DNA from 2 places in the Flavobacterium chungnamense genome. Region 2 is predicted to be linked to the other one. Evidence: riboswitches for the same ligand, from Rfam matches in the RefSeq annotation. Region 2 holds a riboswitch; the other holds the start of a gene.
The links. A riboswitch is a leader RNA that binds a small molecule or an ion and turns the genes downstream of it on or off. The one in region 2 is predicted to bind S-adenosylmethionine.
Positions count from the first base shown of each region.

Region 1 (16,471 bases), on a different contig from region 2:
TAACTCAGAAAGTTCAACTTCAATAGTTTTTGTTCCGATGAAATTTGGTTTTGATGGATTAAAATTATCCCAATTTAATTGGAATTTATTTTTTCTTGCTTCTTCAATGGAAAGATAATTTTTGTCACGGCTTCTACTTAAATAACCTTCACGAAGTTTGTCATATTCTTCTCGAACGGTTTTTGCATATTCTACTTTCGTTTCGTTTTGCAACAAATTACTTGCAACAGTTACTGCACGCGAAGCATCGTTTACGTGAACTACTGTTTCTTTATATTCTGGAGCAATTTTTACTGCTGTGTGTGCACGTGAAGTTGTTGCTCCACCAATCATTATTGGAATTTTGATATTTAATTTATCTAACTCTTTTGCTAAATAAACCATTTCGTCTAAGGATGGCGTAATCAATCCGCTAAGTCCAATAATATCTACATTATGTTCAACGGCTGCTTGAATAATTTTTTCTGGAGGAACCATAACTCCTAAATCAATGATTTCAAAGTTATTACAACCCAAAACCACTGCTACAATATTTTTTCCGATATCGTGCACATCACCTTTTACAGTTGCCATCAATACTTTTCCTGCTGAAGAAGATTTTCCATCTTTTTGTGCTTCAATAAACGGAAGTAAATAAGCAACGGCTTTCTTCATAACACGAGCCGATTTTACTACTTGAGGCAAAAACATTTTTCCGCTTCCGAATAAATCGCCTACGACATTCATTCCTGCCATTAAATTAATTTCAATAACATCAATAGCTTTTTCCGAATTTAATCGCGCTTCTTCAACATCTATTTCTATGAATTCGTCGATTCCTTTTACTAAAGAGTGTGTCAATCTTTCTTGAACAGAACTATTTCTCCATTCTTGAATTGCTTTTTCATTGGTTTTGAAATCACCTTTGAAACTTTCTGCTAAATCTAATAATCTTTCTGTAGCATCATCTCTTCTGTTCAACAAAACATCTTCTACATGCTCTAATAAAATTGGATCGATTTCATCGTAAATCTCTAGCATTTCAGGATTTACAATTCCCATAGTCATACCGTTTTTGATGGCATGATAAAGAAAAGCCGAATGCATTGCTTCACGCACTTTGTCATTGCCTCTAAACGAAAATGAAACATTACTCACACCACCAGAAATGTTGGCATAAGGAAGATTTTCACGAATCCATTTGCTGGCTCTGAAAAAATCTAAAGCATTCAATTTATGTTCGTCCATTCCTGTTGCTACTGGAAAGATATTTGGGTCAAAAATGATATCTTCTGCTGGAAAATGAACCTTATCAACCAAAATGTCATAACTCCTTTTGCAAATTTCGATACGTCTTTCATAGGTATCAGCTTGACCATCTTCATCAAATGCCATTACGATTACAGCTGCTCCGTATCTTTTTATCAACTTGGCATGATGTACAAAAACTTCTTTTCCTTCTTTTAAAGAAATAGAATTTACTACACCTTTTCCTTGAATGACTTTCAATCCAGCTTCGATGATTTCCCATTTGGAACTATCAATCATTACTGGAACTCTTGCAATATCTGGTTCTGCAGCAATTAAATTCAAGAATTTGGTCATAGCATAAACGCCATCCAACATTCCTTCGTCCATGTTGACATCTATAATTTGAGCGCCACCTTCTACTTGTTCTCTGGCAACAGAAAGTGCTTCTTCGTATTTTTCTTCTTTTATTAATCGTAAAAATTTACGTGAACCAGTGACATTGGTTCGCTCACCAACATTAACAAAATTAGTTTCAGGTGTTACGATTAAAGGTTCTAATCCTGATAATTTTAGATATTTGTTCTTTACTTCCGTCATTATATTGTTTCTAAAATTTGTCTTGGTTTGAAATCTTTGGCAACATCTGCTATTGCTTTGATATGTTCTGGTGTTGTACCACAACATCCGCCTATAATGTTTACTAAATTATCTTTTAGATATTCTTTTATAAGAGTTTGCATTTCTAATGGTGTTTGGTCGTATTGCCCGAAAGCGTTTGGTAAACCTGCGTTTGGATGTGCTGAAATATTTAATTGTGTATTCATAGCCAAACGTTGTAAATAAGGTTTTAATTGATCAGCACCAAGTGCACAATTGAATCCGATGCTTAATAATGGAATATGTGAAATGGATATTAAAAATGCTTCGACCGTTTGACCAGACAGTGTTCTACCTGATGCATCTGTAATAGTTCCTGAAACCATGACAGGAATATCAATATTTCTCTCGTCTTTTACTTCTTCGATGGCAAAAAGTGCAGCTTTGGCATTTAATGTATCAAAAATAGTTTCTACTAATAAAACATCGCAACCACCATCGATTAGAGCTTCTACTTGTTGACGATAGGCAATTTTTAAATCATCAAAAGTAACGGCACGAAATCCTGGATCGTTCACATCTGGACTCATGGATGCTGTTCTGTTTGTTGGACCTATTGAACCTGCGACAAAACGTGGTTTATCTGTAAATTCGTCGGCAACTTGTCTTGCTATTTTGGCCGATTCATAATTTAATTCGTAAACCAAATCTTCCATATGGTAGTCGGCCATTCCGATGGTAGTTCCAGAAAAAGTGTTGGTTTCAACAATATCAGCTCCTGATTGAAAATACAGACGGTGGACTTGTTTTACAGCTTCTGGCTGTGTTATTGAAAGTAAATCGTTATTTCCTTTTAAGGGATGAGGAAAATCTTTGAAACGTTCGCCACGAAAATCTTCTTCAGAAAAATTGTTGCGTTGTAACATAGTTCCCATGGCTCCATCGAGAACTAGGATTCTTTCTTTTATTGCTTGGTTTATTTTTGACATATAAATAGCACAACTTTTAAAGTTGCTGTTGTTTAATTATATGTTATCATGGAAAGTGAGAAGAAAATCTCGTGGTTATCTTTGCTTAAATTTACTTTAAACTAGAATGTAGCACCTTCTACAGTGTAGGGTTGCTAAGCTTTCATCGGGTCTATTCCCTCGGGCTTTCGTGATAACAATCAATAAGTTTATGAACACTACAAAGTAATGACATAGAAATTAGAATTACAAAAAAAACGTATAATATGTTTAAAAATATTACGATAACGATATAATTCCATAAAAAAAGGAGCTTTGCAGCTCCTTTTATCAAACATTAAAAATATTTAATTATTTTTTTATAATTTTTGATGTCCCAACACCTAAATCTGATTGTACTCTTACGAAGTATACACCAGAATTTAAGTCCGAAACATTAACTTGTAAAGCTTCTGTAGATGACCCATTAACTTGACTAACAATTCTTCCGTTAATATCTAATACTTCAACTTTTTCAATTGCAACTCCGTTTTTAGTATTTAATGTGAATACATCACTTACTGGGTTTGGTTGAATTGAAAAGTTTCCTGTAAAGAAATCTTGTGTATTAGCAGCTGGTCTATCAACTAAAAAAGTATCTAAACCAATTATATCAGAATTTGCACCTCCAGGTCCACCGTCTTCAACAAAATAACGAAATGCAAATCTAACATTTGTTAATCCAGACAATCCTGTAACAGTATAAGTATACTGACCCCATGCTGTTGGATAAGAAGTTAAATCATAATCAGGATTAACATCAACTAACAAATTAGTAAAATCTCCTAAACCAGTAGCACCTCCAGAAGGTAAAGAAGTAAACGCACCTGCAGTGCTCATTCTTAACTGTAATCTGTCAGCATACAAAGCTGCTGCATTTCTACCAATTCTAGTATAAAAAGAAACTACATCTCCATTTTGCACATCAACTGCTGGAGAAATTAACCAGTTACTAATAGTTCCTGTACCTGCTGTTGAAGAAGTTCCTGTGCTAGTGTAATTAATTAAAGCAAAAGAAGTTCCTCCTCCAGCTTGTCCACCACCTGCAAATGTTGTTGTTGGTGCAGTTGCTGGGATACTCCAAGTAGGGGCTCCAGTATATACAGGAGAGCTTTGATTGGTAACTTCCCATCCAGCGGTTAACATTGCAGCTGTTGTTCCGTTAAATCCAAAAGAGTAAACAACTTGTGATTGACCTAAAAAAGGAGCAAAACACAATAATAAAAGTAGTTTTTTCATCATAGTATGTATATTTATTAATTTTATTAAAGACAAATATATAAAAAAAAACAATTAAATATTTTTTTACTTAAAAACTTTTCTAAATTTGCAACACAAATAAATGAGGAAAAATTTGAACTGATTGCAACCTCTTAAAAAAATGCTAAAGCAGAATCCCTTCTTTAGCTTTTACTTGCAATTTTTCTTTTTTCTTCACAAAAATTAATTTTAAAATAAATTATATTATGGCTTATTTATTTACGTCAGAGTCAGTGAGTGAAGGACATCCAGACAAAGTTGCTGATCAAATTAGTGATGCGTTAATCGATAACTTTTTAGCATTTGATGCTGAATCAAAAGTAGCATGTGAAACTTTAGTTACAACTGGACAAGTAATTCTTGCTGGAGAAGTTAAATCAAATACTTACTTAGATGTTCAACAAATTGCGAGAGATGTAATCAAGAAAATTGGTTATACCAAAAGCGAATATATGTTTGATGCAGATTCTTGCGGAATACTTTCGGCAATTCACGAACAATCTGCTGACATTAATCAAGGTGTTGACCGAGCTAACAAAGAAGAGCAAGGTGCAGGCGACCAAGGTATGATGTTTGGTTATGCCACTAATGAGACAGAAAACTATATGCCCTTAGCATTAGATTTATCTCACGCTTTGTTGATTGAATTGGCTAATTTAAGAAGAGAAAATAATGAAATTGCTTATTTGCGTCCCGATGCTAAATCTCAAGTAACATTAGAATATTCTGATGACAATAAACCACAACGTATTGATGCTATTGTAATCTCTACTCAACACGATGATTTTATTAAACCTTTATCAAACTCTAGAGAAGACAAAGACAAGGCTAATGATGAGATGTTGGTTAAAATTAAAAGTGATTTGATTTCTATTTTAATTCCTAGAATCAAAGCAAAGTATCCTCAATATGCTCATTTATTTAATGAAAACATCACTTATCACATTAACCCAACTGGAGTTTTTGTAATTGGTGGACCACATGGAGACACTGGTTTGACAGGAAGAAAAATTATTGTTGATACTTATGGAGGAAAAGGTGCTCACGGTGGTGGTGCATTTTCAGGAAAAGATCCAAGTAAAGTTGACCGTTCAGCAGCTTATGCGACACGTCATATTGCTAAAAACTTAGTTGCAGCAGGATTATGTGATGAAGTATTAGTTCAAGTTTCTTATGCTATTGGAGTTGCAAAACCTACTTCTATTAATGTAGTAACTTATGGCACATCAAAAGTAAACATGACTGATGGGGAAATTAGCAAAGTAGTTGAAAAAGTATTTGACATGCGTCCGTACTTTATTGAACAACGTTTAAAATTAAGAAATCCAATTTATAGTGAAACTGCTGCTTACGGACATATGGGAAGAACTCCTGAAACAGTTACTAAAACGTTTCAACTTCCAAATGGAGCACCTAAAACGGTTACTGTTGAATTATTCACTTGGGAAAAATTAGATTTTGTAGATCAAGTAAAAGCTGCTTTTGGATTGTAATATTTCAAAAGAAATTATAAAAAAAACCTGACTATTTTTAGTCAGGTTTTTGGTTTTTAATAAGCTCCTGTTTTCATTTTTTCTAGAACAATCTTGTACTGTTCGGTTTGTTCCGTAGAATTATCTTTAATATTTTCAATTGCTTTTAACTCTGTTGCAATTGCTTTTTCTTTCTCACCATTTTTATAGTAAAGTTGTGCTAAAGTATCTAAATAATAGCTATTATCTTTTTCGATTTTTAAACTGGTTTCGCTCCAAAAAATAGCTTTTTTTACCCAATTCACATCTTTGTTTTTCTCTACAACTGTCCAGGCGGCTTCATTTGCATTATTTGCAAACTCATATTTAAAATCATTCCAACCAATTCCGGCTTCGTTATTTTGCTTGTAAGCATTATCTAAATTTTCAATTAAATTGGTGTTTTCTTTAACTATAGTATTAAAAAAATCTTCATACTGCACAAGAAATTCTTCAAAAAATTCTGATCTCTTTAATGCATTCATATAACTATTTTTAACTAGAAGATTGTTATTTGTAATAGTTAATAAATCTTTATATGACTTTAAAACCTTTGTTTGATATTCTTTAGAAGGATTATTACTTAAATCAGAATTCCTATCAAGAACACCTATAAGCGTATAATTTAAATTGTAATAATCATAATTGGTTGCCACTGTATCGTTAAACTTTGTGTTAGTAATAATTTTATAATGTTTATTAATATAATTTATAGATTGTAAATCGGTTGGAATTACAATTGGCTCAGATGAATTGTATAAAGCTTTATTGAATCCATCATAATTAAATTCTCTTAGAATAATATCAACGGTTGTAAAATTCACCTCTTTTTCTAACAATCTATTTTCAAGAATTTTAGACCATTTTTCTTTTAAAACATCTTGCTTAGTTTTTAGTTGATAAACATTTTTTCTTTGTCTAAAAATATCAAAACCGTAAACAGAAAATGTTGAATCGACTGCTACTTCATTAACAATAGGTTTATCTGTGATTTCTTCATTACTATGTAAAAATTCTAGTTTAGAAACTTCTAATAATTGTTTCTCAACATCTTCTAGTGTTGCCTTTTTGTTTGAAATCATTGCATCTGACTTAAGCTTAGCATTAATACCAATCAATTCCGAATAAGTGCTTGAGGAATTATAATAGGTAAAACTATCATGATAATTATCTACATTACCCGCATACAATTTTTGTCCTTCTGAATTTAAAACTAGTAGCGTTTCATTATTCAAAACTCCTAAATTCTTTAATGTTTCTTTATCTTTTTTAGAAGTAAAATAAAAAATAAATCTATCATTTTCAGGAACATACCCATCATACATGCTGTAACCAGCTTCAGATTCATAATTCTTTATGAAGGAATTAAAACTAGATAATGATGTTTTGCTATTTGGATTGTTGATTACAACTAAAAATTGATTTTTATGGGATTTTGCTTGTTTTAAAGCATCTTTTAAATTACTGTCAATTTTCAATTTAAAAATGTAAGATGGCACGTAAGAAGTATCTACAACAGCAACAGCAGTATCAACAGCAGTATCATAATTATTTATCTCTTTTTTTCCAGGATAGGTCCAATCTTTTTCAACCCGTTTTTCAATTGGTTTTTCTTTTAGAACATCCTTTTTCACATCTTTATTTAGTGAAAATTTCAAAGGAATTTTCCCTTCAGCCACGATTAACTTTTTATTAGTTTGGTCATAAAATCCTTTTAAATTAAGTCTTCCAAGATCATTTGAATAATAGGTCACTTTTATTTGAGATACATTATTAGGAATTTGATATTTTTCGATAACTGATTCTTTGTATAAATTCTCTTCAACAAAATATATGAAACTAGATTTATCTATCTCAAAACTTAATTGTTTTCTTTCATAGTCAAAATCATCTGTGATATTTAAAAGTTCCTTAATCGTTTTATATTCTATTGCAGTATCACTAGTTTTCTGAATTCCTACATAAACATTATAAAATCTATAAAATGAATTTTCTCCTAAATCGATGGTAATTTTATCAGATTTTGGATTTGGATTTGAGTATTCTAGAACAAATTTTGGCGTATCATCATAAGATGTTTTAAAATAAACTGAATCGTTTACAACCTCATAAGTTCCCGATAGTATGGATAGATGAAATTTATTGTTATCAGATAAAATCATCTTAAGCGATTCTGCTGCCGGAGTTGTCGAAGAATACTCGCCTGTTTCTAATTTATTGTTTTGTGAAAACAAACTAAAAGAGAAAACAAAAAACAAAAGTGTAACGTAATTTTTCATTTGATTTTAAATATAAATTTCAAGCATTAAAGCTACTAATAATTATAATGTACAAACTTTATTTCTAACTATTTTTAGATATTATTTTACAACATTTAATTACAAATAAAAAAGGAGCTGCCATTGACAACTCCTTTAATCTTTTAATCTAAAAATTTTACAAATTATACTTCAAAGTAAAAATTAAATATCTTGGCTGAACTGTATATTGAGATGTTCTAGTAGAGAATTGAGAAAAACTATCATCATTCAATGATTTAGTATTTAAAATATTGGTAGCAGCGATTTTATACTCCCACTTACTATCTTTTGTTTTTTGATAAATTAAACTTGCTGAAAGAAAATCGTATTCGTTTTCGACAGTTTTGTTCTTATTGTAATAATGATAGAATTCATACTCTGAAACAAAAGAAAAACTCTTTAAGAAATAATAATCCAATCTTACAAAAGGCTTATCTGTATAGAATTTAGAATTGTTATAATCATTTACTGTATAAGAATATCCTAATTCTATATTTGGTAAATTTTTATAATTTGTTGATGCTGTTAACGTATGAACTTGAGTAAAACTATCTGCACTTGCAAAAACCCCATTTTGCTGGTTATTAAACTTTGACCAATTTAATCTAGTATTGAAAGATGCTTTGTAATTTTTTAAGAAAGAACGACCATAACTACCAAAACCAGATAACGTTTCCTCTGCAAAATCTGAATTGAAAGGTGTTGAAGTTTGGTTAACACCTATAAAATTTGCTCTCGATTTTACTGCGTCAATTGTTCTAGTATAATTAATAAAACCTGTAATATTCTCAAAATTGAACATATTATACTTAAAATAACGAAGCGAATGTGATTGCTGCGTAGCATTCTCAAGCGTTCTACTTCCTCTCGACAAACTATTGTATCCATTAAGAACAAAACCTTCAGCCAGTTTATTAATATCAGTAAAGCTATTAGTTATGGCATAATTATAGGTTAGTGTTTCTGCTTTTTTAATTTGATACAATGCAAGGAAATCTGGTAATACTCTAAAGAAATTTTGAGAAAAATCTGTACCTAATTGACTGTTTGTCATATTATAGGCGTGCAAACTTACACCTGGCGTGAAGGTGAATTTCCCAGTTAAAATTTTGTAATGTAATCCTAAGAAAGCATCATTAAAATTATAATTTACTCTATTGGTATTACTTGCATCTGTCAAAATGTTTTTGGTTCCGTTGTCTAACATTTGGTAGATTGAAGAATCAAAACTTTGGTAAGAATAAGTATTTCCTAAAGTCACATTAATGTTACTTTTTGGAGTCAACATGTAGTAATAATCTAATTTTGCATCTAATTTATTGGTCTTAACAAAACGTGTTTGATTAATATCATTTCTATTTTGACCTGCTACATAACCTGCAAAACCGAAAGGTTGTGTTTGTAAATTAGCATTATAAAAAGGATCTTCATCTTGGTATAAATGCTGCATTTCTAGAGCAAAAATATTTTTATCGTTGTGCGTATAATAAAAACTCAAATTCTGGTTTACAGATTTAGGATCTTGTTTTTTTGCAGTAAGAATAGTTTCAGTATTTGACAAAGGACCAACTATAGATTGTCTTAGCAACGAATTGTCTTCATCTTGTTTAGAAAATTTTGATAAAATATCATAATCAAATTGAAATCTTGCACTTGGTTTGTAGCTAGAACTCAATTTAAAAAGTGCTAAATTACTTTTTTGATGCGCTATTTCATTTCTATTTTCTGTTGAAGCAACATTAGAAGAATTTGGCTGAAGAAAATTAGTTTGTGACTTTGTTTCTAAATCTGTTATTGATGAAGAAAGAATACCAAAACCACTTAAAGTCCATGCTTTTGTTGGATTGTATGAAAAGTTTGTGGCTCCAAATTGAGTTTCAATTTCTTTTGCACGATTATTTCTTAATAATGAAATTCCTAAATCGTTGGAAGCTACATTAAAATTGGAACCTCCTTTTGCCATCATGCTTCTAAAACCACCTGTAAACTTAAAATAATCTTGAATGGTTAAAGGTAATTCACCAATATTATTAAAATTTGAAATTAAATTAATACTGTATTTTGGATTATAATAAAACAATTTCGGATTTATTAAATAACGATCATACTTATTATCATCTGCTGTTCCTCCACCTGCAGTCATGTCACCAAACCAAAAGTTTTTCTTACCATCTTTAAGTTTGATGTTCATTGCCAAATTATCCTGATTGTTTTCTACACCTTTTAGAATAGAATTTTCATTATAATTTCTTAGTACTTGAATTTTATCAATTGCGTCTGCTGGAATATTTTTTACACCAAGTTTGGTATCACCATCAAAAAAGTCTTTTCCTTCTACCATCAATTTGGTTACTTTTTTACCTTCTACCTCTACTTCTCCATCGGCGTTTACTTCTACTCCTGGTAATTTTTTCAAGACATCTTCGAGTTTTCTTTCCGTACCCGATTTAAATGAATCTGCATTGTAAACTATCGTATCTCCTTTGATTGAAACTGGCATTTCACGAACAATTTCAACACCATCCAATTGGATTCCACCTGGTTCCATTGAAATGTTTTGTGTGATATTCTCCGTTTTGGTTTCAACGGTGATTTGCTTGTTTTCCATTCCAATGTAACTCAACTTTATTAAGTACGTTGAATTTGGTTTTAAATTTAAAACAAATCTTCCTTTGTCATTGGTTATCGCGTAACCATCCATACCTTTTGTAACTTGATTAACTGCCATAATATTGGCCATTTCAAGTGGTGTTTTTCCAGATTCTAAAATAACACCTTCAAAACGAATATTTTGTGAAAATGAGATAGTTGAAATTAAAAATAAGGCAAATAATAATATTTTTTTCATAAGTGTAAGCTATTGATTTTTTTATAAGAAATTATCTTCCCATTCTCATTTGCATTCCACCTCTTCCTTGACCTTGATTCATTTCCATCATTTCTTCCATTTTTTTAGTTACAATATCATCATATTCTTTTTGAGTCACTACTTTACCATTATTTGATGCTTTTATTTCTGTTTTCTCTTTAGGATTGATAACAATTTTAGAACATAAAATAATTGTTTTTCCGTCATTTACTTCAAGAATTAAACCAGGTAAACCCCAATATCCTTCTGGACCTTGATTTACAGGAATGTCCATTGTATACCAAGCTGTGATCGTAATTTCTTTTGGCAATTCTACTTCATCAAAAAAGCTCGTTTTCTTTTCTTTTTTATCTTCAGCTTTTGCCTCTACACTTTTATTCTCGCCTTCCTTTTTTGCTTCCTCTTCTTTTTTCTTTACATCTTCTTCTTTCTTAGGTCTGAAATTTCTAAAATCGGTTTTACTTGCTGGAATTACTGCTGTTGCTTTGTAACACATATAACCACCAATTTCTCTGGTTTCACCTTCCATTTTCCAGTTGTAATTTCTTAGAGTATCTTTTACAAGAAATTCTTTTCCCATAAATTCTTTATCGACTGTAAACGTTTTCTCTTTTGCATTTTTGTAGTAAGTTCCTCCGCCACCCATCATGGACGACATCATTCTAAAACCTCCTTGACCTTGACCAGGAGCTTCTAACTTTTCTTCTTCCTTATAAATTGAAGACGTTTTATCAAAATTTAGAATGAATGTTTTTTCAAACATTTTCTTCATTCGTTCTTCAATCATTTTTTGCATTTCTGGAGTCATGTCTTTGTTTCCAGACATTCTTGATTTGAAATCGGCAGTGCTTGTTTTTGATTCATAAACAGCCATTCCTTGAAAATCTTTTTGAGCATTAGATGCAATAAAAACTAATAATAGTGCTAAAGTGAACGTTATTTTTTTCATTTGATGTATCTTAATTATTTGACGTAACAAATATGACGATTGAATTTGTGTTTTGTTACCAAAGATTTGTTAAATATTTTTCTTTGACTTTATATATTTCAAATAGTTTAATGTAATTTAGCATCACGATGAAAAAAATATTTAATATACTGCTTTTATTATTAGTTACAGATAGCTATTCACAAAATGAAAAGCTAACTGTAACAAGATTAGATTCCATTGCAATAAATGCTGATGCATTTGTTGGATTTGATGGGTTTAATAATTGTATTTATATAAAAAACAATGTTTTATATAAAAAAATAGATTCATCAATTTTACAATATCAAAATCTTGGTTTGGGAAAGATAACCAAAGTTGACATCGCAAATCCGCTTAAAATTATTATTTTTTACGAAGAATTTAATGCTGTAATTGTGTTGGATAATCAATTGAATGAAATACAAAAAATTGAGTTTTCAAGATTGGAAACACCAATTTTAGCCTCAGCAATTGGTATATCTGGACAAAATAAATTATGGGTTTTCAATAATTTAAATCAGCAAATAGGATTGTATGATTTGAATTTAAATACTTATGAAAACAAAAGCATTCCTTTAAATGAAAGCATTACATACTATCAAACAGATTTTAATTATTTTCATTGGATTGATAAACAAAATAATTGGTTTACTTCTACAATTTTTGGCAGAATTGTCAGTAACGGAAAAGTTGAAATAACAAATAATTTACAATTACTACCGCAAAACAAAATACTTTTTTCTAAAGAGAACAAGTTGTTTCTAAGAGATCGTAACATCAACAAACTATATGAAATTGAAATTGTTGAGAAATCATTTAAAAAATTTTATTACAAAGAACAAATTTTATCTATTTTTACCGACCAAGGAATTACAAATTATAAAATTACAATACCATAATGCATATAGCAGTAGCAGGAAATATAGGTGCTGGAAAAACAACATTAACTCGTTTTTTGGCAAAACATTTTAAGTGGGAACCTCATTTTGAAGACGTAGTTGACAATCCTTATTTGGATGATTTTTATCATCAAATGGAACGTTGGTCGTTTAACTTACAGATTTACTTTTTGAATAGTCGTTTTAGACAGGTTTTACAAATTCGTGAAAGTGGAAAAAAAATCATTCAAGACAGAACGATTTATGAAGATGCGCATATTTTTGCTCCCAATCTTCATGCTATGGGATTGATGACTAATCGTGATTTTGAAAACTATTCTTCCTTATTTGAATTGATGGAGAGTCTTGTGGAAGCTCCAGATTTGTTAATTTATTTGAGAAGTTCTATTCCTAATCTTGTTGGTCAAATTCACAAAAGAGGTCGTGAATATGAAAACACCATTTCGATTGACTATTTAAGTAGATTGAACGAAAGATATGAAGCTTGGATTACGACTTACAACAAAGGAAAATTATTAATCATTGATGTTGATGATATTGATTTCGTAAATAACCCAGAAGATTTAGGAATGATTATCAACAGAATCGATGCCGAAATAAACGGATTATTTTAAAACACAAAGCACTTCAATCGAGGTGCTTTTTTTATTCATTTAACATATCAAATAAAGAAACCATCTTTATGTTAAATGATAGTTTATCAGTCTTGATGATTTTGGAAATTCCTGGCAATAAATCAAAATAGTTTTCTTTAAAAAAACTATCATTGGATTGTAAATACAAATTTTTAACTAACGTATTTGCTTTAAGTTCAATTAATGTTTCGCCTACAATTTTCATTTCAATAGTTGGCTTTTCTAGTTGTAGTTCTTTTGGTTTAACAAAATAATGATAGGCAACAGTTTTCTTATTGTTGCAAATAAATTCAAATTGTAATACCGTTTTTTCTTTCACAAATTTTGGTAATTCTGCGAAGAGAATATCCATACAATTTGTATTTTTTTCAGAATTAAGTTCGCAATCTTTTGAATCTGCCCAAAGTTCTTTTCCAGAAAAATCGATTAACTTAGCATTTAGTGTTCCTTTTTGTATTTCAAGGTTGTCATTGCTGCCAATAATTGAAAGTCCATCTACATTTTCTGATGCAACTAAAAGTATAGGTGCAAAACTTTCCTTTACTTGGTAATGAGACGCTTTCCAATTTCCATAATAATCTAAAGTGCTCCACGAAGTCACAGGCCAACAATCATTTAATTGCCAATACAAAGAACCCATACAGTAAGGTTTTGCAAGACGATGAGCTTCTATAGCGGTTTTCATACCATAAGCTTGCAAAATTTGCGATACATAATTGTATTTTTCTAAAGATTTTGGAACCGGAAAATCGCGTGCCATATATTCATTTATGGTTTCAAAACCTGTAGGATGCTTTTGATGGTTTTTAAAGGCTTCGGAAGTGAAATTCATGTATTCCTTTGGGATGACTCTTTCTAATGTTTCTAAATTTGGCATTCCTTGAAAACCATATTCACTCATAAAGCGACCTACTTTTTGTTTGTAGACTTCAAAAGGTTCTTTGCCCCACCAAACTCCCCAATAATGAGCATCGCCTTGCGTCAAACTTTCTTTTTTACCCCAACCAATTGAGGGTGATGATGGCCAATATCGATTCTCTTTTTTGGACAATAAACTATCTAAAGTTTTCGGAATTAATTGATGAAATAGTTTTTCATAATTGTTCCAAATTTGGGTGGAATCTTGCTTTGAATACTTGAATTGTTTTTGCCAACCCCAATTTTTCCAACCTTCGTCATTTTCATTATTACCGCACCAAAGTGCTATACATGGATGATTTTGAAGACGATTTACATTATCAATTACTTCATTTTTTACATTATCAAGAAAATCGGAATCTCCAGGATACATGGCGCATGCAAACATAAAGTCTTGCCAAACTAAAATTCCGTTTTTATCACATTCATCATAAAAAGCATCATCTGCATAAACGCCTCCACCCCAAACTCTCAGCATGTTCATATTAGCATCAACAGCTTTTTGTACAATGTCTTTATATGTAGAAGTTGTCGCACTTGGTAAAAAACTATCCGGCGGAATATAATTAGCACCTTTCATGAAAACTGGTTTTCCGTTTAATTTAAAATAAAAACTTTTACCTATGCTGTCTTTTTCCTGAACTAATTCAATAGTTCTAAGCCCAATATTCAATTTTTTAAGAGATAATTGAACTTTACTTTTAGATAAACTAATTTCAAATGGATAAAGATTTGCTTTTCCCAAACCATTTGTCCACCAAAACTTTGGATTTTTGATTTCATAAGGAAAATCTATAACATTTATTCCTTTTTTTAACTCAAAAACTTTTTGAGCTTCATTAATTTTTAAATAATAATTTCCAGCAAGTTGAGCATTTACAGTTACTTTAAAATTCAATTTTGCAATGGTTTCACTTAATTCTTGTTGATCGTATTTTACATTTTCTATTGTAGCATTGTTCCAAAAAAGAAATTTTATTGGACGATAAATTCCTGAGGTTACAAATCTTGGTCCCCAATCCCATCCAAAATGATATTGTGCTTTTCTTGAAAAAATTCGTTCCTTTTCTGGCAATATGTAAGGTAACTTTTGAGCTTTTGCTTTACCGATTTCTACTGCAGATTTGAAAACAATTTTTATATTATTTTTACCAACTTTCAAATTGTTTTTCACATCACCTTTCCATAAGCGAAACATATTATTGGCATCCAAAATCTTTTTATTATTCAAAAAGACTTCGGCATAAGTGTCTAATCCTTCAAATTGCAAAATGGTGTTTTGATTCTTCAATTCCTCTTTTGAAATTTTAAAACTTGTTTGATATTCCCATGTTTCATTTTCAATCCATTGCAACTCTTTTTCGTTGTTCCCGAAAAAAGGATTTGGGATAATTTTGTTGTTATATAAATCAGCGTGAACTGTTCCAGGAACTTTTGCTGGAAACCAATTGGAATCTGATATTTTTTTGAAACTCCAATTTTCAGAATTCAAATTTCGTTCAGAATTTTGCGACCATAAGATTAATGGTAACAGCATTAGAATTAAAAATTTAAATTGGTATTTCATATGTTTAAATTTTATTTTTCAGCGGTAACATATGTTATCGCCTTTTTAATCATTGGTGTTTGCAAGCAAACGAGTTTGTTTATTGCGATTTCATTACTTTAAATTTTTTTTCAAATTGAAAATTTCTTCTGGATTTGCGATTTGACTTCCATCAATAATAGCTGAAGAATGATAAAAAGTGGCTTGTGTTACTTCTTGAACATGATTGATGTTTGTAGATCGTAATCCACCACCAGGCATAATTGTAATTCTATTTTGTGCTTGGTGAACCAACTTTTTAAGAACATCTATGCCATCCAAAACATTGGAATGCGTTCCTGAAGTTAAAATAGTCGAAAATCCACAAGAAATGACATCTTCTAAAGCTTGCTCATAATCTGCAACTTCATCAAAAGCACGGTGAAAAGTACATGGAAATGGTTTAGCTAGATTTACTAATTCGGTGTTTCTTTCGATATCAATTTTATTATTTTCATCTAAAATTCCAAAAACAAAACCATTCACTTTTAGTGATTTGAAGTACAAAATATTCAGTTTCATTTGAGTAAATTCTTCGTTGGAATAAACAAAATTTCCTCCTCGTTGTCGAATCATTACAAACAAATCTGAAGATAAAAATTTTCTAGTATTAATAACATCCATTGGATTTGGAGTAGTTCCACCAACATCAAATCCGTCGCATAATTCAATTCTGTCGGCTCCATTTTC
Region 1 is NZ_BAABCS010000004.1:178,446-194,916, forward strand. Features, by position in the region: gene metH (methionine synthase) at 1-1,827, opposite strand, end outside; gene ABD771_RS03080 (homocysteine S-methyltransferase family protein) at 1,827-2,816, opposite strand; SAM riboswitch class I at 2,889-2,995, opposite strand; gene ABD771_RS03085 (T9SS-dependent choice-of-anchor J family protein) at 3,147-4,076, opposite strand; gene metK (methionine adenosyltransferase) at 4,301-5,587, shown strand; gene ABD771_RS03095 (hypothetical protein) at 5,644-7,884, opposite strand; gene ABD771_RS03100 (carboxypeptidase-like regulatory domain-containing protein) at 8,042-10,753, opposite strand; gene ABD771_RS03105 (GLPGLI family protein) at 10,785-11,723, opposite strand; gene ABD771_RS03110 (NHL repeat-containing protein) at 11,852-12,643, shown strand; gene ABD771_RS03115 (deoxynucleoside kinase) at 12,643-13,257, shown strand; gene ABD771_RS03120 (beta-mannosidase) at 13,289-15,763, opposite strand; gene ABD771_RS03125 (copper homeostasis protein CutC) at 15,857-16,471, opposite strand, start outside.
Region 1: linked by a shared signal. The riboswitch ahead of ABD771_RS03080 (homocysteine S-methyltransferase family protein) and the one ahead of ABD771_RS10180 (hypothetical protein) in region 2 are both predicted to bind S-adenosylmethionine.

Region 2 (16,471 bases):
ATCAACAAACATTGGATTGCACTACATGATAAATACATGATTGCCTTTTCATGCTTGTTAATGTTTTTTATTGGTGCTCCTCTAGGTTCTATCATCCGAAAAGGTGGTTTGGGATTACCTATTGTATTTGCAGTAGCGATTTTTATTGTATTCCATTTTATCAATACTTTTGGAAAAAGAGTAGCTCAAGAAGACGGAATGACACCCTTTATGGGCGTTTGGATGTCGTCGATTGTATTAACTCCTCTAGCTGTTTTACTCACGTATAGAGCTATTAATGACATTGGAGGTATGGTAAGTTTTGATGGTGTTTTACTTCCTTTACAAAAGTTTTTCACAAAAAAAACACAAGAAAATGCGACTATTGCAACTCCGAAAACTATTGATGCCTTATTTGATACTAAATCACATATCGAAAAACATCAAAAGTATGCCAATTTTGGGCTAATCGCTTATGCTATAACATTCATAACCTGTATAGTATGGTTTATGAATAATTCAATTATCACCACAATTTTGTTTGGATTAAGTCTTATAGTATTACTATATTTTATATATCAATCACAACAAATAGTTTCAAAAATAAGCAAAGCTCAATGTATAACAATTGAACCAGGTATGGGTATTTCGTTATTAACTGGTTTTCCTTTTTATGGTTTACTTTACCTTTACACAAAAAAAGCTTTGAACACATTAACTACTAATAAAGATCATGTCAAATAATATACAACTCAACACTATAGAAGAAGCTATCGAAGACATTCGTCAGGGTAAAGTTATTATCGTTGTTGATGATGAAGATAGAGAAAATGAAGGCGATTTCTTGGCTGCTGCCGAAAAAGTAACTCCCGAGATGATTAACTTTATGGCTACACATGGTCGTGGATTAATCTGTGCACCATTAACCGAAAGTCGTTGTAAAGAATTGGATTTACAAGCGATGGTTAGAAACAATACTGACCACATGGAAACTGCTTTTACGGTTTCTGTAGATTTGAAAGGCAATGGCGTTACTACAGGAATTTCTGCTTCCGATAGAGCAAAAACGATTCTTTCGTTAGTAGATGAAAACACAAAACCATATGATTTAGCGCGTCCTGGTCATATTTTTCCGTTGGTTGCAAAGCAAGGTGGCGTTTTAAGAAGAACTGGTCATACAGAAGCTGCAATTGATTTTGCACGTTTAGCTGGATTTAAATCGGCTGGAGTTATTGTTGAAATCATGAACGAAGATGGAACAATGGCTCGTTTACCACAATTGGTTGAAGTGGCAAAGAAGTTTGATTTAAAGTTAGTTTCCATTGAAGCTTTGGTGGCTTACAGAATGCAACACGATAGCTTAATTGTAAAAAAAGAAGATTTTGAGATAGAAACCCGTTTTGGAACTTTTCGATTGAGAGCTTATCTACAAACCACCAATAAACAAGTTCACGTAGCTTTAACCAAAGGAAGTTGGAGTAAAGGCGATTCTATTCTGACACGTATCAATTCGACACAAATCAACAACGATATTTTAGGAACCTTGACCAACAATGCCGACAAGAAACTGGATGATATGTTCCGATTGATTAACGAAGAAGGCAAAGGTGCCGTTATCTTCATAAATCAAGAAGTACAATCTTTAGATTTATTGAATCGTTTGAAAGAACTTAAAGTATTACAAGAGCAAGGAATCATTAATGCACCACAAATTAGAATGGATGCGAAAGATTTTGGTATTGGAGCCCAAATATTGCACGACATTGACATTTCTAAAATACGATTAATCACCAATACGCAACACACAAAACGTGTAGGAATGATTGGATATGGATTAGAAATCACAGATTACGTGGGTTATTAATGCAAAAAAAAAGCAGAATTTAAATTTCTAAAGTATAGAAAATGAAACGATTAGTTTTTATAATAAAAATTAATCGTTTTTTTGTTTAAAATCTATTTGGAAAACAAAAAAAGGTTACTATATTTGCATCCGCAATACGGAAGTATGTGCGTCTTACTGGAGAAATGGCAGAGCGGTCGAATGCGGCAGTCTTGAAAACTGTTGACTGTAACAGGTCCGGGGGTTCGAATCCCTCTTTCTCCGCATAATTAAAACCCTAACAATTGATTATGAATTAGTTAGGGTTTTTTATTTCTAGCCCTAGTCCACATTTAGCCCACAATCAATTTAAAATCTATTTACCAAAGAATACAAGCCTTTAAAGCTGTTTTTAGCTTATAAATTCCACTCTTGATATTTTGCCTAATTACAGTTACTTTGTATTTGGTTTCTAATTGGGCAATCAAATGATGCGCTTCGTTAGGTTCTACCTGATCTAATTGTCTTCTTCTTGCATTGTAAATATCTAAAACCAATTGCGGATTCTTGTCAAAACCTTCAGGTGAAGCTACCTCTTCTATTTTGTGCTTGTTCCATAAGCCATTGGCATCACGAAAGGTACTAATGCAGCTTTCTTGACTGATACGGCTCCGGTTAAAAAAAAACGATATGGTTTGTTTGTTGCATTACAGTGTCGATTTTTTAAACTTATATAAGCTATAGTTCAAATAAAGAAACCTAATTCCTAAAAACAGCAAAAGAAATGGATACACTATGCAAAAAACAATGAAATTAAATTCATAATAAGATATTCCTACTAGATTTGACATGTTAATAATAAAATCGGTGCAATACACATACAGTTGCCCACCTAAGTTTTCAATTATTTCCATTTTTATGCTTTTTTAGAGTTGCGATTTTTATAGTTAAATGACGATTCCAAATAATAAGTACTCCAATCGTCAAAGGAAAGAAAACTACATATAGCAATATATTTGCTGCTCCATAATTACCTGTTGCCATTAGTAATCGAATGGTTCCAAAATAAATTGGGTCGGTATATGGAAAACTGGTTTTTAGCCATTTCGTATGATGTTTTTTACAATACAACGTGTTATTATGACATATCCACGTACATTGTTTGGCATCTGCTTTATTACTATTTATTGCTTCAATCGTGTTAACTCGATAGCCTTTTTCCTTCTTTTTAAGGGCAATTGTTTCATTCACAATTACCATGAATAAGAATGGTAGTAAAAAGACCGTTATATTGAATCCAATGGATTTTAATTTTTTAATTTTCATTATTATATGCTTTATATTTGAATATAAAAACTACTAAAATATGTTTCCTCTGAGTTTTTTTTTGAATTTACAAACTATTTAAATGGTCATAAATATCGTTATCGCTGTATTATTTTTCTCAATTAATGAGATAGCTGATGTTTTCATAAACATAACAAATTAAAAATGAAACTACTGTTATGCCAAAAAAATGTAACTAAAAATTGCATTTATCAACACATTTGAACGACTGTTCTGCATACTAAGCCACCATGTCGTGAGTTGATCGGTTGGCTAACCCAATGGATTATCTTGATGCTTAATTAATATATACTTTTTGTTTATTAAACCAAAAGTAATTTTTAATAGGCACTAATTTATTACCTATTAATTCAACAGGAAATGCATAAGAGACTGAAAGTAAGGTATTCGTTTTCGGACAAATTGAAATAATTTCAGAATAATCCCAACCTCTACTTATTATTTCTTGCTCCAAAGTATTGAGGTATATACTGAGTAAAACTCCGAAAGTTTTTAGGCCTACATTTCCATTAAAAGTCTTGACTAACGATTCATCAGAATAACTCTTGAATTGATTAATCCACTGCTCTCTTTGTTCGGCAAACTGATTCATAACATAGCAATTAAAATTATACACTTATTGTCATGTCGTATCAAAACGGTAAAAAATAATATTTCTCAACACATTTGAACGACTGTTCCGCATACTAAACCACCGTGTCGTGAGCTGATCGGTTGGCAGGAAATAAATTCCTTCCAGATGCTGGGTGCATAATTAAATAAAAAAAATGAAACATACAATAAAAATATTTTAATAAAATAAAAATTATTTAAAATATTAATTATCAATAACTTTAAAATTATTTATATAGAAATGTTGTTAAAAATTTTGTAGATTGAAAGTTTATTAATATCTCTGCAAAGTATTTCGAACCCATTTAGGGTACCAACCGAGTGTAGACACCACGGTGGTAAAACAATACGGGCCCGTCCGGTCAAAATAAACGTAAGTTTACCCAGACAAACCTTATTTTCGAAATACAAGTAACGATAGTTTAACTTAATCATTATTTGTATGAAAAATGTATTGTACGTTTTTTTTAATGACCACACTTCCCTTCAAATTGAGGGTGTGGTCAAAAAAACGGAGGACACTTTTTTAAAAGTGCACGAACTTAAAGAAGGTAATTTGCCTTTATTTATTGAATTAGAACACCAACAGGTAAATACTTTACTTGAACTTACCAAAATGTATCCCTATGTTTTGTTGTATTTTAATCAAGAAGATGATGGGATTCTATTTAAAGGAGCCGCATTTAATTGTAACGAATCTGAAATGCAGTTTTCCATTACGACTCAGTACAAAAAGATTCTTTTATTACCTCTTCCGATTAGTTTTAAGTTAAATGAGGTAACACATATTAATTTATTTGTTTAGTTATGGATACTAATTCAAAAAATAAAGAAAACGAAAATTGGCACGAACATAAAATGTTTAAAGATGGTTATGGCAAGTTCCCTTATGTAATACTAAAAGTGGGCTATGCTTTATTTATGCAAATTCCAATCCATTTTAATAAAAACAATGATTTTATTAATTATCCAGGCACCCATATCAATGGTATTTCTGAACAAGAGATAAAAGATTTCGAACAAGAGTATTCCGCACCGCTTCATGAAAAAATTATTGAACATTGTTTATGGATTAAAAACAAAATCGAAGCAGAGAAAGCTAAACCCATCAAAATGTGCTTGGTGGAAGGTCCTGAAACATCTTATTATTTTGATGAAGAGGGTATCCAATTTAGTACCAATATTCCAGGTGGTGGTACATTACTTACACAAGACAACAAAGTGATTGGTATGAATGTGCAACATTATTTATAATTAGTAACTTAAAACAAATGCTTATGTAAAATCAAAGAATTTAAGGTTAAACAATATTTCAAAAACAATAAAGTCAAAGAACAAAAAAGCAACCATCATTCTCATTTCTAACTAAAAAACATTAATAATAATGATATACATCAAATCAGAAGCTTATTTAACCGAAAAAGGACAATGTGCTGTAAATGAAGATACTATAGTATTTGAAAAAGAAGCACTTTACCTGATTTGTGATGGCGTGGGAGGAAATGGGAATGGTCAAGTTGCTTCAAAATTAGTGGCAGCAACTGTAAATAACTTTTATAAAAACAATCCTAATTTCGAATTATCGAATTTAGAAGTTACAATAGCGGATGCAATTATACAATTTAAGAAGAAAAATTCATCCATGATGCTAATGGCTAGCACTATTGCTTTGACTCGATTGACAACCAAGTCAATACAAATTGCTTGGATTGGCGATAGCTTAGTTTACCATATCAGAAATGGACATTGCAACTATAAAACAAAAGGGCATACATGGGTTAACGAAGCTATTGATAAAGGTGAAATCACAACACTAGAACAGTATTTTCATCCCAATAAAAATCAAGTTACACGAATCATAAATGGGAACCAACCTCCTACTCCACTAGATTGTCATATAGTAACAGACCTTCAAGAAAATGATTATTTTTTACTGATTTCAGATGGCGTATTAGAAGCTTTCATTGAAGATGATTTAATGGCACTGTTTAAATCTAATGATTCATGCACTGAAATCATAACGACCATCAACCAACAATGTGCACAATTTTCTATTGATAATTATTCGGCTATTCTTTATCAGATTGGAATAAATGAAAATTAAAAAAAATATCAGTAAATCAGTTACTATCAATCACAAAATCAATTTAACTAAATCAAAATGAAAAAATTACTCTTACATATACCACATGCTTCTGTTGTTATACCTTTCTATGATGGTTATATCAACGACCAATTAAAAATTGAAAAGGAACAATTAAAATTAACCGATTGGTACACCGACGAATTGTTTTTCTCGTCATCGGATATCCTGATTAAAGCTCCATTTTCTAGAATATTTTGCGACGTAGAACGATTTGAAAATGATGCTGATGAAGTAATGTCAAAATATGGAATGGGTGCTGTTTATACGCATTTTGATTCAGGTGAATTAATGAGAGAAGTTACACCAAATCTAAGAAATAGTATCATGCAAGAGTACTATTGGAAGCATCATAATGAATTTACTTTTGCGGTTTCTAACGAATTGGAAAAAAACGGAACCTGTTTAATCGTTGATTGCCACTCTTATCCTTCGACACCCGTTACTCGCGATTTAAATCAATCTCCTCAACGTCCTGATTTTAATATTGGGATTGACCCTTTTCATACGCCACAATTCCTCATCGATGCTTCCGTTGCATTTTTTGAAGAAAAAGGATATAGTTTAGGAGTAGACTGGCCATATAGTGGTACCATAGTACCAATGGCTTTTTATCAAAAAAATCCAAACGTACATTCTATTATGCTAGAAATTAATAGAGGATTGTATTTACTGGAGCCAGGAAATGAAAAATCAGAACAATTTACAGCAATAAAGCAAGTAGTTCAAGACTTTTTAAAAATGCTAAAAAACAAGTATTAATTTGTATAAGAAAATAATTTTATTTATTTCTGTACTTCCATTCAAACCTAAAGTACACTCTTATGATACCAACTACTCTATTAGAAGCTTACAAAGCTACTTGTTATGAAATAATTCAATCCAAAATTGCAATTTTTATTGGACAAGAAAACGAAGCTTTACAAACCTTTTTAAAAGAAAATGAAATTACAAACTGGTGCTTTATAACCGCTTGGAATCCGTTTTCTAATGTTTTACCAATCGAAGAAAATAGCGCATTAAACGAATCATTAAAATTGGATTTGAAAGATTATAAAATACTTGAAGCAGAAGGAAAAGACACTATTGGAAATTGGCCACCAGAACCTAGTTTTTTTGTAGCCAATATTTCAGAAGAGCAAGCGATTGCATTGGGGAATAAATACCAACAAAACGCAATTGTATATGGCACAATAAATCAACCTGCTAGATTAATTACTTTAGTACCTATAGCATCGTAACCTATGTTGTATAACACCCATTATAAAAAAAAGAAAACAGCTATCCACTCCATTCATTACTATAATGAAAGGGGTGAAAAAGTAGGCGTATTTTCCTCCTATTCACTCATTATTTCTGAAATTAATTTATTAGGAATAACTACAAAAGGAGTAAGTATCAGAGAAATTCAAAATAAAGTTAGTCAATTATCGTTGGACAATTATATGAAACTGAACTTTGAAGAAGATGTTGATTACTTTACCCTTAAAAAAAATCAAATTAAATACAGCGTGCTTATACATCATTTAAAAGAACTCAATTACTGGCTATATGATTATAATCCCAATATAATGCCAAAAGATATTGGATTTGACTATAGACTAACTAAATAATTATTTTTGTTCCCATGAAAAAAATTTTTGTTTTCTCTTTTTTATTTCTTTTAGGATGGCTCGTATATTACTTTTATCCTGAATATCAATTACCTAAAAATTCAAAAATAGATGCTATGATAGTATACAAATCAAAACATCAATTATTAGCATTCAGCAAAGGGAAATTAATAAAAACATATACTATATCATTAGGCAGAAATCCAGTTGGTGCTAAAGAATATGAAGGCGATCAAAAAACTCCTGAAGGAATGTACTCTATCCATGATAAAAATCCGAATAGTGGTTGGCATAAAAACTTGGGCATTTCTTATCCCAATCAAAATGATATGGCGAAAGCTAAAAGATTGGGCAAACCTGCAGGTGGTGATATTAAAATTCATGGCTTAAAAAATAGAAAGGGTTACATTGGTAAATTCCACCGTTGGCAAGATTGGACTTTAGGCTGTATTGCCGTTACGAATACCGAAATAGATGAATTGTATGCTGCTGTTAGCGTAGGTTGTACAATTGAAATTAAACCATAACAATTTATAAAAAATAGAATTATGAAAAAAATAGTATTGCTATTGTTGGTTGGGATTTTTTGCTCATTTACTACCCATACACCAAAAACTATTTACATCCAACCGCTTGGAGATGTAAATCAAAAATACCTTACCTACGTTAAAAATTCAGTTACTGATTTCTATGGCTATACTTGTGTAATTCAACCAAAAGTAAATCTTACAAAGGATATTTTAGCCGCTAGTAAAACCCGTTATGAAGCCAGTAAAATTTTAAATAAATTCAAATCAAATGAAAATCTTTTACTAATTACAGAAAAAGATATCGCCTACCGAAAAAGTACTTCGTTTACCGAATGGGGCATTTTTGGACTTGGACTACGACCAGGAAAAACCTGTGTTATCTCCACTTTTAGACTTAAAAAGGGTGTAACTACACAAAAAATGTTAGTTCGTCTTAAAAAAGTAGCGCTGCACGAAATTGGCCATAATTTAGGACTTATACATTGCACCCATCACAAAGATTGTTTGATGAATGATGCCAAAGGCACCATACAACAAGTGGACCGAGAAAAAATATGGTTTTGTTCTAAGTGTTCGAAAGTGATTCATAAATAATTAAAATCATAAATTATGAAATATTACATTGTTATAATATTAGCTTTAGTTGTATTGTTTTTATTGACAACCTATTTAGAAGGATTGGGGTTTTTTATCTTTATCGGTTTAATAATTGGTTATATTTTTTATCATACTAAAGATTAATTTAAAATTTACAAAATGAACAATATGGTACTTTGGCTGATATTATTAATCGTTTGTATTTGGTTATTAACAAGAAAGTGTGATTAGTGCAATTATTTACACTTTTTAATTTATCCAAATATTTTACACAGACACAATATGGCGATGTTGCGATTTATATTTGTATTAAATTAAAAATATTGATATCTTCATACTAATTTAACTACTCTATGCAATACCTTCGTTTATCTAGGAAAGCAACTCCTTTTTATTGTCCTGTTACTGGCGAACAACTTTTATATGAGGATAATTATCATTCTTCTGTTGCTACTTTGTTTCATTTTATAGATATTGATGGAGGAAAGCTCATTGATGAAAAACCAGAAATTAGACTTCTCTATAATGAGGCATTAGAAGAGCTACTTGAAGGAAAATATAACAACTACAACTTTAAATTCGATGCTTCAGAAGCAACTAAAGCTTTTGATGTTTTGGTGCATGTAAAGTTAAAGAACCATACTAATACCGTTTTGTTTGAACTTTGTGATTCAGGAACTGCTTGTGGACCAATATCGAATAGCGTTTTTATTGGCATTGATATGGGATTTATCAATACTTCTGAGAAAGCTGAAATTGATTTTGAAACGTTTACTTTTTGCTTTTCAGGTTTTGAAAATTATGAAAGTGTTTTATTCAATGCTACTAAACATAAACCATTATTAAACGGATATGCGTTGTTTATGGAAGATACTATGGGGTGCGGTGGATTCTACTTTATTAACAATGAAGAGGAATGGATAAACTTGCTCCCTGCTCTAGTTCTGTTGGACCATATAAATCAAGAATATACAAGTATCCCAATTGAGGTGTTTGATTCATTGCAAAAAGTGTATTTGGACTATTTTAACACTGGTTTATATGAGCAATTACCCCAGGATTTTACTACTGATTTGAATGCTGTATTAACGGATTATAAAATTGTTTTTTTTGGTAAAGTAACTGATTTACTTGAAGCAAACTCTGAGTTTTCAACTGAATTACTTGAGGAATTTGATAACAATACTAAAACACATCTTGATGATTTCTTAATTTTTTTAAGTAGTTACTCTAAATATTAAAATTTACTATTATGGAAGAACCTTTTAAGCAAGAGACAACTGCTTTTTTAAATGACTATTATGATGCAATAGGAATTACGTCGGAAGAGTTGAAAAAGAGTTTAAAAATAGAGAAGGCATCTGATGAAGAACTATTAGCGCAATTTTCAGAAGAAGAAATTCAGATGGGTATTGATGAGTATGATGAACTTTTCGAATTAATATATTCTTTACTTTATTTTAAATCAATTAATGATAATAAACAATATTTTTTAAAATTGGAATTATTAAAAGAATTTAACAACGAATCATTTTCAAAAACGATATTGAAAAAGTATTTGAACTTTGAAAAAACAATTTTTATTAAGTAATTTATGAAACATATTATTGACCATAAAATAGGTAAAATTGAAATCAATATTACATCCAGTAATCTTGAAAAACATAAAATTGAAAATGGCCTTCTAGTATCAAGACAATGTGGTGATTGCAAATTATTTTTAGATTTTAATGATTTTGATTCTAGAGTTATTAATGGGGAGAGAAAAATCCATACCAAATGTAGGCAATGCCACAAGATAAGAAAGTTGTTAAAAAATTCATTAAAACGGTTTGGTAAAGATTCTAGAACTGAAACTATACTTGGAATTTCTTACCAAAACTTTTTGGAATGGTTGAATTATGGGGATCTAAAGCATACAGACAAGGGACTTCATATCGATCATTGTGTACCACAAAGTTTAGGACAAAACAGAGAAGACATGAAAATATTAAATCACTATTCCAATTTACAATTGATGAATGAAACTGAAAATTTGGAAAAGAGTAACAAATACATTTACAAAAATCAATTAGAAAGGGTTATTTTACATTCTAATAATCCTGAAAGACTACTTGAAATAATTAAACTATCAAATATAATAATAAAATAGTTATCTAATTGAAAACTATGAAGGTGAATTAAAATGCGATTTTTAGAGTTCATTAATTTATTGCCAGCTGTTTTTTTTTATTATCGACACTATTTGTCTATACTGAAATTTATTTTTGATGTTTGGTTTTAAGTTTGGAATTAATTTATGTATAATTTTTTTTATAGTTGTATTTTGGTATATTTGATTTTTAATCTATTTGATGGCTGTTGACCTTTCTGAACTATTAGTGATTGGCGTTTCTACGAGAGCGTTGTTTAACCTTGAAGTTGAAAATGATCTTTTTCAAAGTCAAGGTATTGCTGCTTTTAGAGCTTATCAATTAGAAAAAGAAGAGGAACTATTAGCGCCTGGCACTGCTTTTTATTTGGTTAAAAGTTTGTTGGAATTGAATAAAATTGCCCATAAGAAAATAGTTGAAGTGGTTGTTATGTCTCGTAATAGTGCCGAAACAGGCTTTAGGGTTTTAAACTCGATAGAACAACACCAACTGGATATTACCAGAGTGGCTTTTACTGGTGGAGAACCTTTGTCTCCTTATATTGAGGCGTATGACATTGATTTGTTTTTATCTAAAGATAGTACCGAAGTGCAACGCGTGATTGATTCTAAAAAATGTGCTGCAGCTTATTTGTATGCTCCTCCTACTGATTTTAATCCTATTGACACTAGAGTAAAAATAGCTTTTGATGCCGATGCAGTTTTATTTTCTGAGGAATCGGAATATCGCTATAAAACCGAAGGTTTGGATTCTTTTCAAGACTATGAAAAAGAACATGAAAATGATGCCTTAAACGAAGGACCATTTGCTAAATTATTAATTAAACTTTCTAAAATACAAGAACACTTTCCAATGGAAATAGAACACTCACCCTTGCGGTTGGCTATTGTTACGGCACGCAGCGCTCCTTCGCACAAAAGAGTAATTAAAACCTTGAGAAAATGGGGTGTTTATGTAGATGAAGTGTATTTTTTAGGAGGCTTGGCTAAAGACCATGTATTGGAAGCTTTTGGAGCCCATATTTTCTTTGATGACCAAGATACTCATTTGCAATCTACCTCTTTAGTGGTGCCCTCTGGTAAAGTGCCCTATGAAACGGATTCTCCATTGGATCAATTACAGAAAAATAAGGATAACTAAATCATAATTTGAAGCCTTCATAAGATTATAAAAAAAGTTGACGAAAAATACCTACTCCCAAAAGCCAAACACTATGAGTGATATACTACCAAGTAACAACAACTCCATATCATATTTTGCTCCAAGCGGTTATGAGAAAATTGAAGCTTATATACAAGATGAAACTATTTGGCTTACACAACTAAGAATGGTAGACTTTTTTGGTGTTGGAAAATCAACTATTAGTGAACATCTTGCTACTATTTACGGAAGTGGAGAATTAGAAAAAGTGGCAACTGTTCGGAAATTGCGAACAATTCAAATTGAAAGCGAACGAGAAGTGACTCGATATTTAGAATATTGTAATTTAGATGCTATTATTTCTGTAGGTTATCTTGTAAATTCTACCAAAGCAACACAGTTCAGAATTTGGGCTACTAACGTATTGAAAGAATTCATTGTAAAATTTATTTGTTTTGGTTCGTTAAACAAATTTACAAAACACTTTTTTTTATATAACATGACAACTAGCATTTAAATTAATTAAAATGAACTTACCTTACTCAAATAATTTACCAATAAATAAACTAGCATCTGCTTTTGGAAGTACTTCGGCTACTTATAAATTTTATTGGTTAATTGCTATTATAGAATTAGTTGAAGAAGGAAATGTTGAAATTCCAAAAAGAAAAATATTTTCAAGAATGATAAGTAATTCTTGGTATACCATAAATTATTTTCATATTTCATTTGGAAAACAAGACAACTTACAAATTGCAGTTGAAAGAATTTTAAACCTAGAAAATTTAACAATTGACGAAAAAAAAAGTAAACTTGACTTATGTTTAGAAAATTCAAATAATAAAGAAACTATAAATCAACTATTCCACTTTGATAAAAATGTTCCACATTGGTTTTTGTCTCCTTGGTTTCCAAAAATCAATAATGAAACTGATAATCAACAAAAAAGTAGAATATATTCTGATTCACAATCCTTTGTGAATGACAGTTTATATGCTTTGCACAAAGATTTTATTTCTATTAATCTTAATTGGACTTCTTATCTAAAATCTAATGCTAAAGTATTGAAAGATTTCTGTTATTGGAATTTGGCTTTATTTCTTCAAACTCGAAATCCTAACATTCCTGACATTCCAAATAAGTTAATTAAACCAGCAATTAGAAATGGTTTAACCAAACAAACTAATGAATATTGGAAATTAGTTTTCAAAGAATTAGGTTCAATAAATTGTATTTTCACAGATACTAAATTGTATTTTGACGAAAAGAATTATGCTCTAGACCATTTTGTACCTCATGCTTTTGTTTCACATGATTTGGTTTGGAATTTACTGCCAATTGAAAAAATCTTTAATTTATCTAAAAGTGATAAACTTCCTATATTTGAAAAGTATTTTGATAAATTTTTTGATTTACAAAAAGTAGCATTTGAAATCAATAAACATCATAATTCTAAAAGTAAACACATGGATGAATTTCTTACTATTTTTCCAGATTTAAATAATTTTGAAAAGGATAAATTTTCAAACACAATTCAACCTCTTATAACTATTGCTAGTAATAATGGTTTTGTTTTTATGAATGAATGTAATTAATTTCATAATTTGATTTTATATAATTTTAATAGAAAAAAATAAAAATGTCATACAAGAAGTGGAATGAAGCATTAATCGATTATTATTTCAATGAAAATAAAACAGAGGAAGTAATACTCTATTGCGATGAAGAAATAATAAATGAAATTGGAACCACCAAAAATATTGGATTATTAACCGATTTTATTAATTGTGTTTTAGCAGATGAAAACGAGAGATTTACAATATTTGATTCTCTTTTTATCAAAGGTGGGAGAGACACGAGGCTAAATGGAAAAATAAAGACAAACTCTGACTTAAAATTTTCTATCGTGTTGTACGATACAGGTATTGATAGAAAAATTCCAATGACATTTTTTAGCTACATTATTTTATCCATATTAAAAAATACTATTTCAGTAGAAAATGCAAATTACAAAAAACTCCAAACGCTAAAAAATCCATCTGAATATGACTCCCTTTTTTATTCTATTGAGAAAGCATATCCTAAATTTATCAATAGAAAAATTGGAAAGCATAGGTATGAAGGACTTATTAAATTTCAAATTGTACTTACAAATGATGAAAATGTAGAACTTGAAAAAATACTATATAAAAATCAACTAGAATTTTCTGAGTATGAGAGTTATGAAACCATAATGAATAGAGTTCTAAGATATTCAGATGGAAAATTAAGGGATAAATTACAGCGTTCAACAACTGACGAATGTTATAAAATATGGTTTGAAAATAAATTAAAAAATTTCAAATTAGAAAATTATGTACCTAAAATAACTGATGAACCTATATCTATTCATGGTGAATTTGCTTTAGCATTTGTAATCAATAATGAATTTAGTGGATTACAATTATTCACAAATGTCAATCCAAAAGAAATATTAATAAATAATGGCATAACTATATTCCCTTGTGAAACTAATTCAAAGTTAGAAAATGGTTTTTTTCAAACCCCAGTACAAATAGAAAAAGTAGAATTCAAAGAATATAAATTTGAGAAACTTGATATAAATATAAAATCTTCATCATTAAATGATATTGTTTTTTTTCAGAAAATTAATAATCATTTATATTTTCAAACTTTAAATCCCTACCCAAATACAGAAACTTATATTTTAGTTAAAAAGGAGGATAAACTTTTAAATAAATTCAAAAGTTGGGCTAAAGAAAAAATAGAATATAATGAGATCCCTATTGATAATTCCAAAAATTATTTTGGGGAAACTCATATTTTATTTATAAGCAATAATATTAGTGAATCATATTATAAAATAGACAAAAACGATTATTTTAAATTAGATTCGAAATTTAATAAAATACAAAGAATAGGTGGTTTAAAGCCTATAGGAACTGTTAATACTTATTTAGAAATTGCACTACCACAATTCAAAATAAACATTCCCGAATTTGAAGAAAATCGATTAAAAATTATTTATTTAAGAAAAGATCTAAATAATATTGAAGATACGTCTTGTTTTGGATATTTAATAAACTCTGAAATAGTTACGATATTTCTAAAAGATCCAGATTTTCAATTTGACACAATAAACATCCAGATTAACTTCAATTATGATAGAGATGAAATTGGTTCATTTGACTTTTTAATTGAGTCTAGTAAAATGAATCCAATTAGTATAGAAAATGATTTTGTTAAACTCGATAAATGGGGACAAGAAACGAATGTAGAACCATTCTATAATATTTTATCTTTTAAAGGCACTAAAGCAATCGCTAACAACAACAATCGACAAAAAATCACTACAGAAGATAATCCAAGAAACTATTCTGATTATTTCGTACACTTATTATGTGCCGTGTTTTATAAAAATAGTATCAAGAACTATATTGAAAAACATCAATTGAAAGAAATTTACTTACAAACACTACTTTTTTTAAATTCACAAGAAGGAATTAATTTAATAGAGACAAATTATTCCTTTAATAATTTGCTGAAATATCTTATTGATTTGGGATTTATACAAAGAAAAATCATAACAAATACTTTAAACACAAAAGAATGTTATGTATTAGTTCCTCCAACTTTTACTAAAATAGAAAAATCGTTCACTGACGGTGGTAATCAAATATATCTTATTACAGGCTTATACAATCGAAAATTTACATTTTTGGTAAAAAAAGTAGCCGAGGAAAATAATGTTGTAATTAAATTTAGAAAAATAAAAACTACCCAAGAAAAAGAAAAACTACCCGAAACATTTCTTTTGCCAGACTTAATACTAATTGATCACAATTTTCCTTTCGATAAATTTGAAAGTGAATGTTCTAAAAATGGATTAGACTTTATTAAAGAAGAACAAATAAATATTGCTAATTCATTATTAAATTTTTCGGCTTCTGTTAGCGATTTTGAAGCAAAATTTAAAGATTCAAGTGATAAAATAGAAAACAATGACACGCTTAATGATTTAGAAAAAGAACTTAAATCAACTTCTGAAGAAAATTTTCCAAGAATAAGAGTATTAGACACTAAACAGGTATACAAAGCTCCTACTTATTTTGTAGAGATGCAAAAAAATGTATTTTATAAATACAATCAAACCTTTTCTTCAAAATGGCTTAATTTATATATCAAAAATAAACGTAAAGATCCTGTAATTATTTACAGAAAGAAAAGATCTGATAAAACAAACTTTACTTATTTCTCTGAAATATACTTGTACAAATATGATCAATTCCCAACATTATTAACTAAATCATTAACCTTTCTTAATATTGGTCTTCCCACTGAAAAGAAAATATTTGTCTGTAATAGTAAATTTAACAAGCAATCAAAAGAATTTCCCTTTAATGTTTTTTTAGAATATAATATTTCATCTGATGTTGATCGAAGAAAAAAAATAGCTAAAATCCTAACTGGTTCAGATTTAATTGAAGAAAATGAGCAAATTATAGATTCTGTTCATAACGATTATGATAAAATAA
Region 2 is NZ_BAABCS010000018.1:108,743-125,213, reverse strand. Features, by position in the region: partial or broken gene ABD771_RS10200 (LptF/LptG family permease) at 1-342, shown strand, start outside; gene ribB (3,4-dihydroxy-2-butanone-4-phosphate synthase) at 713-1,843, shown strand; tRNA gene ABD771_RS10190 (tRNA-Ser) at 2,002-2,086, shown strand; partial or broken gene ABD771_RS10185 (Sir2 family NAD-dependent protein deacetylase) at 2,236-2,493, opposite strand; gene ABD771_RS10180 (hypothetical protein) at 2,702-3,127, opposite strand; SAM-I-IV-variant riboswitch at 3,335-3,430, opposite strand; gene ABD771_RS10175 (hypothetical protein) at 3,426-3,740, opposite strand; SAM-I-IV-variant riboswitch at 3,801-3,896, opposite strand; SAM-I-IV-variant riboswitch at 4,046-4,140, shown strand; gene ABD771_RS10170 (hypothetical protein) at 4,203-4,565, shown strand; gene ABD771_RS10165 (hypothetical protein) at 4,568-5,014, shown strand; gene ABD771_RS10160 (PP2C family protein-serine/threonine phosphatase) at 5,145-5,864, shown strand; gene ABD771_RS10155 (N-formylglutamate amidohydrolase) at 5,922-6,665, shown strand; gene ABD771_RS10150 (DUF3293 domain-containing protein) at 6,728-7,144, shown strand; gene ABD771_RS10145 (hypothetical protein) at 7,148-7,516, shown strand; gene ABD771_RS10140 (L,D-transpeptidase family protein) at 7,633-8,043, shown strand; gene ABD771_RS10135 (matrixin family metalloprotease) at 8,065-8,640, shown strand; gene ABD771_RS10130 (hypothetical protein) at 8,997-9,884, shown strand; gene ABD771_RS10125 (hypothetical protein) at 9,896-10,234, shown strand; gene ABD771_RS10120 (hypothetical protein) at 10,238-10,795, shown strand; gene ABD771_RS10115 (5'-nucleotidase) at 10,998-11,936, shown strand; gene rhuM (RhuM family protein) at 12,010-12,453, shown strand; gene ABD771_RS10105 (HNH endonuclease domain-containing protein) at 12,464-13,531, shown strand; gene ABD771_RS10100 (hypothetical protein) at 13,576-16,471, shown strand, end outside.